3 regions of the Pantoea sp. X-Soil-ISGK-285 genome follow, and region 3 is predicted to be linked to each of the others. Evidence: predicted binding sites of a transcription regulator. Region 3 holds the regulator's gene; each other region holds the start of a gene.
What was found. The regulator CRP, encoded in region 3, controls carbon source genes, mostly activating them, when cyclic AMP is high. The targets are predictions, from matches to a motif close to ATGTGANNNNNNTCACAT.
Positions count from the first base shown of each region.

Region 1: AC6I8B_RS00500 (PTS mannitol transporter subunit IICBA) is a predicted target of CRP. The motif match lies at 1,783-1,800, and genes of this name have one in related genera.
Region 2: AC6I8B_RS13700 (YfcZ/YiiS family protein) is a predicted target of CRP. The motif match lies at 1,681-1,698, and genes of this name have one in related genera.

Region 1 is NZ_AP035938.1:107,171-110,451, reverse strand. Features, by position in the region: gene AC6I8B_RS00510 (gamma-glutamyltransferase family protein) at 1-555, shown strand, start outside; gene AC6I8B_RS00505 (DUF3053 domain-containing protein) at 793-1,509, shown strand; gene AC6I8B_RS00500 (PTS mannitol transporter subunit IICBA) at 1,942-3,281, shown strand, end outside.
Region 2 is NZ_AP035938.1:2,909,374-2,912,654, forward strand. Features, by position in the region: gene fadI (acetyl-CoA C-acyltransferase FadI) at 1-1,133, opposite strand, end outside; gene AC6I8B_RS13700 (YfcZ/YiiS family protein) at 1,292-1,588, opposite strand; gene fadL (long-chain fatty acid transporter FadL) at 1,947-3,230, shown strand.
Region 3 is NZ_AP035938.1:3,713,562-3,716,842, reverse strand. Features, by position in the region: gene AC6I8B_RS17605 (YccS/YhfK family putative transporter) at 1-876, opposite strand, end outside; gene crp (cAMP-activated global transcriptional regulator CRP) at 934-1,566, opposite strand; gene AC6I8B_RS17595 (OsmC family protein) at 1,870-2,274, shown strand; gene AC6I8B_RS17590 (phosphoribulokinase) at 2,660-3,281, opposite strand, start outside.

The DNA of each region.
Region 1 (3,281 bases), 470 kb from region 3:
ACAGTGTATGTCGCCGCCGGTGATGCCAGCGGCATGATGGTCTCATTCATTCAGTCTAACTACATGGGATTTGGCTCCGGCGTGGTGGTACCCGATACCGGCATCAGCCTGCAGAACCGGGGCGCGGGCTTTTCACTCGATCCAGACCATCCCAACGTCGTGGCGGGCGGTAAGCGGCCGTTTCATACCATCATTCCGGCCTTTGCGCGGGATCAGCAGGGCCAGCCGCTGATGGCATTTGGCGTGATGGGCGGCCCGATGCAGGCGCAGGGGCACCTCCAGCTGGCGCTGCGCATTATGCTGCACCAGCAGAATCCGCAGGCCGCGATTGATGCGCCGCGCTGGCGCGTGGTGCAGGGACGCGAGGTGGTATTTGAATCAACCCTCGATCGCAATACCCTGAGCACACTGCGCCGCATGGGTCACAACGTGGTACTGGAAGATCCCCTGAGTAATTACAATTTTGGTGGCGCGCAGGCGATAGTGCGCGATCCGCAGGGCTTTTACATTGCGGCCAGTGAGAGTCGCAAAGATGGTCAGGCGGTGGTGTTTTAAGGTCGCGGCAGTGAGTGTCAGGCTGCTCAACCCCTCCTTCATCTCTGCGCGCTGAAGCCTGCAATGGCAGGGAACGCAGCACGCCCTGAGGCGCAGGCGGTCCCATTCTGTAACCGGCGTTTCAGAAAGCATCTGTTTCACAGGTGGTTTCACGTTGTGCCGTGGCTCGGGTTTGTTCTATTCTTTAGGCCATTCCTACCTGGACATCTGACAGTATCACCGACAGGAGTTGACCCTATGGCTTCAGGACTTACACGCCTTATGGCACGCGGCGGCATTATGCTCGCTGGCGCGCTGATCGTGCTGCAACTCACCGCATGCGGTGATAAAGAAGGCGAGCAGCGCAAAGCATTTATCGATTTTCTCCAGAACACTGTGATGCGCAGCGGCGAGCATCTGCCCAGCCTCAGCGAAAACCAGAAGCAGAGCTTTGGCAACTTCGCCAGCGATTACGCCATTATGTATGGCTTCTCGCAGCAGGCGAACAAAGCGGTTGAACAGGGTATGCGTCCGGTGGTGGATGAGCTTTCTGCTATTCGCGTTCCGCAGGATTATCTCAGCCGTCGTGATTCCCTGCGTCAGGCGACCAGCGCACTGGTGATCGTCACCCAGCAGATTGAAAGCGCCAAAATGCAGGCGGATAGCAGCAAGGCGACCCTGAAGCAGCCGGATGACCTGAAAAAAGTCTACGACACCGCCTATAACAAAGTGGTGACGGTGCCCGCCAATCAGCTGATTCCTCTGCTGCCAAAACTCCAGGCGCTGAGCCAGGGTGCAGTGCAGACCGGCGATTTCCTGCAAACGCAGGGAACCCGTGTCAGCTTCAATGATGGCGGCGTACAGTTCCCGACTCAGGATCAGGCTTCGCAATATAACGCGCTGATGAGCACTTTATCCGCCAATTCGCAGGCGCTTGCTCAGGCACAGGCTGCCGTCCAGGGTGGTCTGCAGTAAACCCGCCTTACGGGCAGATGCTAATCGTCTGCCCGTCCCACTCTCTTTTCTCCTCCCACCCAATCACCCGCTGAATGAAGTGTGATCTGGCGCATTTTCGACCAAAAATAGTTTGTGATCTAAGTCACAGATATATAACAAATCAACGTCAAACAAGTGTGATTCACCTCACAGATAACCGGCCACCCCGTCTAAAAATCAGCCAAATGAGCCTGAGCTACGCTTTAAAGTGTGATCAAAATCACGCTAATCACCCCTGCCACCACCCTTAATCAGTGATGTAGATCACACTTACCCCGCACGCTACGCAGCGTCAAATTCGCGTGATAGAGTCCGCGTGCATACAGTAATACCACCGGCTTTGGGTCGGGGTGGCTAAACAAAAACAAGCGCGCTCTCCTATTGCAGCGCGTCTCAATAAGGGGTGGGTTTATGTCCTCATCAGTGAAGGTCAAAGTACAAAGCTTTGGTCGCTTTCTGAGTAATATGGTGATGCCAAACATCGGGGCGTTTATCGCCTGGGGTATCATCACCGCACTGTTTATTCCAACTGGCTGGATCCCTAACGAAACGCTGGCCAAACTGGTTGGCCCGATGATCACCTACCTGCTGCCACTGCTGATCGGTTTCACCGGTGGGCGTCTGGTGGGCGGCGATCGCGGCGGCGTGGTCGGTGCCATTACCACCATGGGTGTGATTGTCGGTGCGGATATGCCGATGTTCCTCGGTGCGATGATTGCCGGTCCGCTGGGCGGCTGGGCAATCAAGTCGTTTGACCGGGCGATTGACGGCAAAATCAAAAGCGGCTTCGAGATGCTGGTCAACAACTTCTCGGCCGGTATTATCGGGATGATACTGGCACTGCTGGCGTTCCTGGCGATCGGTCCGCTGGTAGAAGGTCTGTCACACATTCTTGCCGCGGGCGTGAATCTGATGGTGCAGAACAACCTGCTGCCACTGACTTCGATCTTCGTCGAACCCGCGAAAATTCTGTTCCTGAACAACGCCATTAACCACGGTATCTTCTCGCCGCTCGGTATCCAGCAGGCTAGTGAAGCCGGCAAATCCATTTTCTTCCTGATCGAAGCCAACCCGGGTCCGGGTATGGGCGTGCTGATGGCCTATATGTTCTTTGGTCGTGGCAGTGCTAAACAGTCTGCGGGCGGTGCGGCAATCATCCACTTCCTTGGCGGCATCCATGAGATCTACTTCCCGTATGTGCTGATGGCTCCTCGTCTGCTGCTGGCAGTTATCCTTGGCGGTATGACCGGCGTCTTCACGCTGACGGTGCTGAACGGTGGCCTGGTCTCTCCTGCCTCACCGGGTTCAATCCTGGCGGTACTGGCAATGACGCCAAAAGGGGCCTACTTCGCGAACATCGCCGCTATCGCTGCGGCCTTCGCCGTCTCCTTCGTGGTGTCCGCTATCCTGCTGAAAACCAGCAAAGTCAAAGAAGATGACGATATCGAAGCCGCGACCCAGCGCATGCATGAGATGAAAGCGCAGTCTAAAGGCCAGAGCGGCGCGGGTGCCCCAGTCGCCAGCGATGCCATGAGCGTTGAACTGCATCACGTGCGTAAAATCATCGTCGCCTGTGATGCCGGTATGGGTTCCAGCGCGATGGGTGCAGGCGTATTGCGTAAGAAAGTGCAGGACGCCGGGCTGAGCAATGTGTCGGTGACCAATACCGCGATCAACGCCCTGCCGGGTGATGTCGATCTGGTGATTACCCATCGTGATCTGACTGAACGCGCCATCCGCCAGGCTCCGCA
Region 2 (3,281 bases), 800 kb from region 3:
TCATTCACTTCGCCCAGCGCGTGTGGGCGATTCAGCACCTCACGGGCAAAGCGCTCGTCGCGAAACATGTGCAGGTTGCTCAGCGTCTGGGCAGCAAAAGCTTCATGCATATCGATCAGCGTCAGATCGGCCAGGGTTATGCCGGCGCGATCCAGTGCCAGTGGTGAAGCGTACGCCGGGCCCAGCAGCATATCCTGCTGCACACCAATGGCGGTAAAGGCGTAGCTGCGCAGATAGCCCAGCGGCCTGATGCCCAGTTCACGGGCGCGGCCCTCGCGCATCAGAATCACTGCCGCCGCGCCGTCGGTGAGAGGCGTGCTGTTGGCCGCGGTGACGCTGCCGTGCTGGCGATCAAATGCCGGACGCAGTCGGGCGTAATCCTCCGCTTTGGCGTTCATCCGCACGTTATTGTCCTGATCGATGGCGCTTTTCCACGGCGGCACAAAGGCTGCCATGACTTCCTGATTCAGTACCCCGGATTGCCAGGCCCTTGCGGCATGCTGATGGGATCGCAGCGCCAGCGCATCCTGTGCTTCGCGCGTGATGCCGTTACTCTTAGCCATCTGCTCCGCAGTGTCGCCCATGCGCAGGCCGGTCGAATACTCCGCCACTGCGGGCGGGACCGGCAGCAGATCACGCGGACGCAGACGCCGCAGAATGTGCAGTTTTTGACCGAAGCTGCGGGCTTTATTGAGATCCACCAGCGCGCGGGCCAGCGTTTTACTGACCCCAATCGGCAACACCGACGAAGAGTCTGCGCCACCGGCAATACCGGCAGAGATGGTGCCCGCCAGCAGACTTTCTGCCACATTCGCTACCGCCTGAAAGCTGGTGGCGCAGGCACGGCTGACGCTGTAGGCATCGGTATGCACACTCAACCCGCTGCTTAATACAATTTCACGCGCAATGTTCGGCGCTTCCGGCATCTGCACCACCTGCCCAAAGACCAGTTGCTCGATCACCTCAGCCGGCAGTTCACTGCGCGCCATTAATTCGCTGACCACCATACGTCCCAGCTCAATGGCGGGAATGCCATGGAAGCCGGTCGCCTGGCGTAAGAAAGGGGTGCGTAATCCGTGGGTTATTGCGATGCGTTCACCATCACGCGTCAGCAGCGGCTGCGCTTTGCTCATTGTTCTCACCTGTGGCTGGGACTGTGGCATCATTGCCTGAAGAGGTCTGACCTGATCAGTGTTAACCACAAGCGGGTGAGCCGCCAATATCGGAAGGGAAAAAGTGCGAAGGGAAACACGAAAATGAAAAACGCCGCAGTGACGCGGCGTAATGGGACTTAACGCAAACCGAGTTGAAAAATCATGGTTTCAGCCTGGCAGCTGAAGGTGAAATCGATATCCAGCTGCACTCCCTGATCCACTTCGCTGAAGCGCGATTCAATCAGACAGGGTTCTGATTCAACCTCGCGGGCACGTTCGGTCAGTTGCGCTAATTTCGCTTCCGCATCGGCACGCTGCGCAAACCATTCTGACCAGCTGGCGGTGCAATCGGTGTTATCCATTACCGTGCCGACATCAACACAACAACAGGCTGCGGTTTCGGTCGCACTGCATTTTTTAATGGCATCAGTCATTTCATTCTCCAGACCAGCAATTGCATAGGTTGAGCGATTTTATGGACGAAATCTTACCTGCTCGCTGAAAGATGCGCCACGCACCTGTTGCTAAGTGACGAATATCACAATAAAAATTGATCCAGAACAAACTGGAATGGTTATGCTGTCCAGGATCAGGGGCTTTTTGTTATGCAGATCGAATTTTAAGCGATCAAACCTGAAATATTTTAAAAACAATATTGCAACATGCACACAGGTCGGACCTATACTCTCCGCACTGGTCTGATATGTGCGCTTTACATCAGTCCCTACAATCCGCCGTCCTTTGTTACGCGACGTTATAGCGTTAAATAATAATTCACATGAGGTTGTGGTCATGAACCATAAAAACCTGTTTGCAAAGTCAGCCGTGGCGGCTGCAGTGGCGCTTGTCTCTTCCCACGTTTACGCTGCTGGGTTTCAGTTAAATGAATTCTCTTCGATTGGTTTAGGTCGCGCATATTCAGGCGAAGGGGCAATGGGTGATACCGCGGCGTCTGCCAGCCGTAACCCGGCGACAATGGCGTTAATGGATCGCCCGGAATTTTCTATCGGGGCTGTCTATATTGCGCCGGATGTAAATATCAGTGGTCGCAGTCCCAGTGGCCGCAGCCTGGATGCGAATAATATTGCCCCTAATCAGTGGGTACCCAATATTCATTACGTCCAGCCCATCAACGATCAGTGGTGGATTGGCGCATCTGCAACCTCAAACTACGGCTTAGCAACAGAGTTTAATAATGGCTACACCGCTGGCGGTTACGGCGGTAAAACTGACCTGATGACCGGCAATTTAAATCTCAGCACCGCTTATCGGTTTAATGAACATTTTAGTGCAGGCATCGGTTTTGATGCGGTTTACGCTAAAGCCAAAATTGAGCGTTATGCCGGTGAGTCAGGCGCGCGTCTGGGGGTTCCGGCTGATACGCAGGTTGCCCATCTGAAAGGCGATGAGTGGGGCTACGGCTGGAATGCTGGCATCCTGTATGAAGTGGATGAAAATAACCGCTTCGGCTTTACCTATCGTTCAGAAGTGAAAGTTGATTTTGATGGCGATTACAAGAGTAATCTCTCATCCCGGCTGAATGCGGTGAATAATCCGGAAGTGTCAGGCGTACCTTTTGGCACCAACGGCACCACCGTTCCAGGCGCGTTAACGCTGAATCTGCCAGAGATGTGGGAAGTGTCGGGCTGGCATAAAGTGGCACCGCAGTGGGCGGTTCACTACAGCATGGCTTACACCAGCTGGAGCCAGTTCCAGGAGCTGAAAGCCACTGGCTCTAACGGCCAGACGCTGTTCTATAAAGATGAAAGCTTCCACGATGCCTACCGCATTGCACTGGGCACAACCTATTCCTACGACAAGAACTGGACGTTCCGTACCGGTATTGCGTTTGATGACAGCCCGGTTCCGGCCGATAAGCGCTCTATCTCCATCCCGGACCAGGATCGTTTATGGCTGAGTGCCGGTACTTCTTACGCCTTTAACGATGATGCCTCGGTTGATTTAGGCATCTCTTATATGCACGGACAGAAAGTGACGGTGAAAGAAGGTCCTTATACCTTTACCTCTGAAGGCAAGGCCTGGCTCTACGGCGCGAACTTTAACTACAAGTTCTGATTGGATAGCACGATTAAAAAGGGCGACTCTGGTGAGTCGCCCTTTTTTGTG
Region 3 (3,281 bases):
AAAGCGATCGGGTAGCTGGTGATAGAGAATGTTATCCGCCAGCACCCGCAACCGGGCCGAGATGGTTTTGGCATTCCAGCGGATCACCGCTTCGGCGTGGCTCTGTTCGACCAGCTTCTGCACCTCTTCCGGCCGATGCAGGCTGACCGAGATATGTTCCTGCAGATCCAGCGCCACCTGAAAGGCGCGCGTCAGCCGTTTATGGCTGTGATCGCGGCTTGCCGACAGCATATGCATCTGCTGATAACAGGTGTTAATCAGATCGACCACTTTCTGCTGACGAGCCAGCAGCGGCGGCAGCGCCTTTTCCGGATCGGTCAGCTGCGTCAGCAGGGTATATTTTGCGTCGCAGTAGTTAGCCAGCTCGCGGTAGATCAGGCTCAGGCTTTCGCGCATCGGCTGCTCTTTCCACAGCCAGAACCAGAACCAGTTAAAGAGCCCGTACCATAGCGTGCCGCCGATATAGAGCAGCGGGGGAACATAGATTGGCATGCGGCCAATCAGGCTCAGGGTAAAGATGGCGGCAATCAGGGTGCCGGGCAGCAGACGGCCATGCAGCGGGCTGATCTCCCCGGTAACGCCGAGCAATAAGGGCATAGCAAACAGGATCAGCGGCAGCGGAATAGCATGCAGGGTGAGCCACTGCATCAGAAAGCTGCCGAGGGCAAACAGGCTGCCGCCAACAATCAGGCGTTTGAAGAAGCGTTTATGCGGGGTATCCAGACCGGCGATGTTGCAGCAGGCGGGCACTAATGAGAACAGCAGACCTTTTTGCAGGTCGCCAGCCAGCCAGCCCAGCGCCACCGGCAGACAGAGCACCAGCGTTTGCCGCAAGGCGTAGTTAACTTCAGGATGGTAAATAATTCGACGCCACATCGGCCCAACACAAACAATAACGGCGTGATGTTGCCATCACGCCGTGGGTGACAGGAATTAGCGGGTGCCGTAAACGACGATGGTTTTGCCGTGTGCGGAGATCAGGTTCTGATCTTCCAGCATCTTCAAAATACGGCCCACGGTTTCACGTGAACAACCAACAATCTGGCCAATTTCCTGACGAGTGATTTTAATTTGCATGCCGTCGGGATGCGTCATGGCATCTGGCTGCTTCGCCAGGTTGAGCAGGGTCTGTGCAATGCGTCCGGTTACGTCGAGGAAAGCGAGGTTACCCACTTTTTCAGACGTCACCTGCAGGCGACGCGCCATCTGCGATGAGAGTCGCATCAGGATGTCAGGGTTAACCTGGATCAGCTGACGGAATTTCTTGTAAGAAATTTCCGCCACTTCGCACGCGCTTTTCGCACGTACCCAGGCGCTGCGCTCCTGGCCTTCTTCGAACAGGCCAAGTTCACCAATAAAATCGCCCTGATTCAGGTAGGAAAGAATCATCTCTTTGCCTTCTTCATCTTTAATCAGAACCGCAACGGAACCTTTCACGATGTAGTAAAGCGTTTCTGCTTTTTCACCTTGGTGAATCAGCGTACTTTTGGATGGATACTTGTGAATATGGCAATGGGACAGGAACCATTCGAGTGTAGGGTCTGTTTGCGGTTTGCCGAGAACCATTCGCTATTATCCTCTGTTGTAATCGTGCCCAAAATACAGGGGGCAGTTTTCCCTGTCAGGCGGTGAAAGCTTCAAGCGTTTCCATTTCAGGAAATTATTCGGGCCGCATCAGGCGCAGTGCGCATCATCCTTCCCGGCTTCGTCATCGGGTGACGAAAAATATTTTCAGCACTGTTTGTAGCACAGCTTTTGCCGACTGTCTTCTGTTGTCTCGCTTCAGCTACGGGCGGATTTCTCTGGATTGCTGTTTACCAGGCGAAAGCGTACTCTGGCGACAAAACAGCGTATTCCGGAGCAAAAATCATGCAGGCAAGAGTGAAATGGGTAGAAGGGCTGACATTCCTCGGAGAATCCTCATCCGGCCATCAGATACTGATGGATGGAAATTCGGGTGATAAAGCGCCCAGCCCAATGGAGATGGTGCTGATGGCGGCGGGCGGATGCAGCGCGATTGACGTGGTATCAATTCTGCAAAAAGGCCGAAACGATGTGGCTGATTGTGAAGTAAAACTGACCTCAGAACGTCGTGAAGAGGCGCCGCGAATCTTTACGCACATCAACCTGCATTTTATCGTGAGTGGCAAAGCCCTCCAGGATAAAGCGGTCTCACGCGCTGTGGATCTTTCTGCTGAAAAATATTGCTCTGTGGCCATCATGCTGGGTAAAGGCGTCAACATTACGCATAGCTATGAAGTGATTGAGCTGTAGTAGCCGCAGGGGTTATTGCAGACCTGCTAACTTCACTTCCAGTATCTGATGCAGGTTGCTTTAGGACTGTGCCTGGGCCGGGAATCCGCTTTGATACTGTGCCTGCGTATTGAACAGGGTCAGAGCGGTTTGTGTCGGTCCGCTGTCAGACTGTGCCTGCGCTGGGAACCGGGTCAGATCGGAAAGTCGCTTAAGCCAATCCCTGGCCGCTCGGCCCGCGCCGTCCCTGGCGCGGGACGCTTTCCTCTTCTGACCCGGTTCCCTGCGTGTTAAGCTTTTTCGCTGCTGTCAGATTCATCCTGCATTGGCATTGGCATTGGCATTGGCATTGGCATTGGCATTGGCATTGGCATTGGCATTAGTCTGGAAAGGCCCTTTTGGCCTCTTACTCTATTCGTTTGCCTTCCATCAGCCGCTTCACCAGCGGACCCATGATCAACTCCATCGCCAGACCCATTTTGCCGCCAGGCACCACCAGCGTATTGATGTGCGAGATAAACGAGCCCTGCAGCATCGCCAGCAGGTAGGGGAGGTCGATATCTTCCAGCGCCTGGAAGTGGATCACCACAAAGCTCTCATCCAGTGACGGAATAGCGCGGGCAGCGAACGGGTTTGAGGTATCGACGGTCGGGACGCGCTGAAAGTTGAGGTGAGTGCGTGAGAACTGTGGTGTGATGAAGTTGATGTAATCTTCCATCGAGCGCACCACCGAATCCATGACCGCTTCACGTGAATGGCCGCGCTCGCCGGTGTCGCGCACCAGCTTCTGAATCCACTCCAGGTTCACAATCGGCACCACGCCAACCAGCAGATCAACCTGTTCTGCTACGTTGTGCTGCGCCGTTACCACGCCGCCGTGCAGCCCTTCGTAGAAGAGAATATCGGTGTTCTGCGGCAGCGGTTGCCACGGCGTAAAGGTGCCGGGCACCTGATTCCACGGCACTGCTTCATCATAGGTATGCAGATATTTACGCGACTGGCCCTGTCCGCTCTGACCATACTCTTTA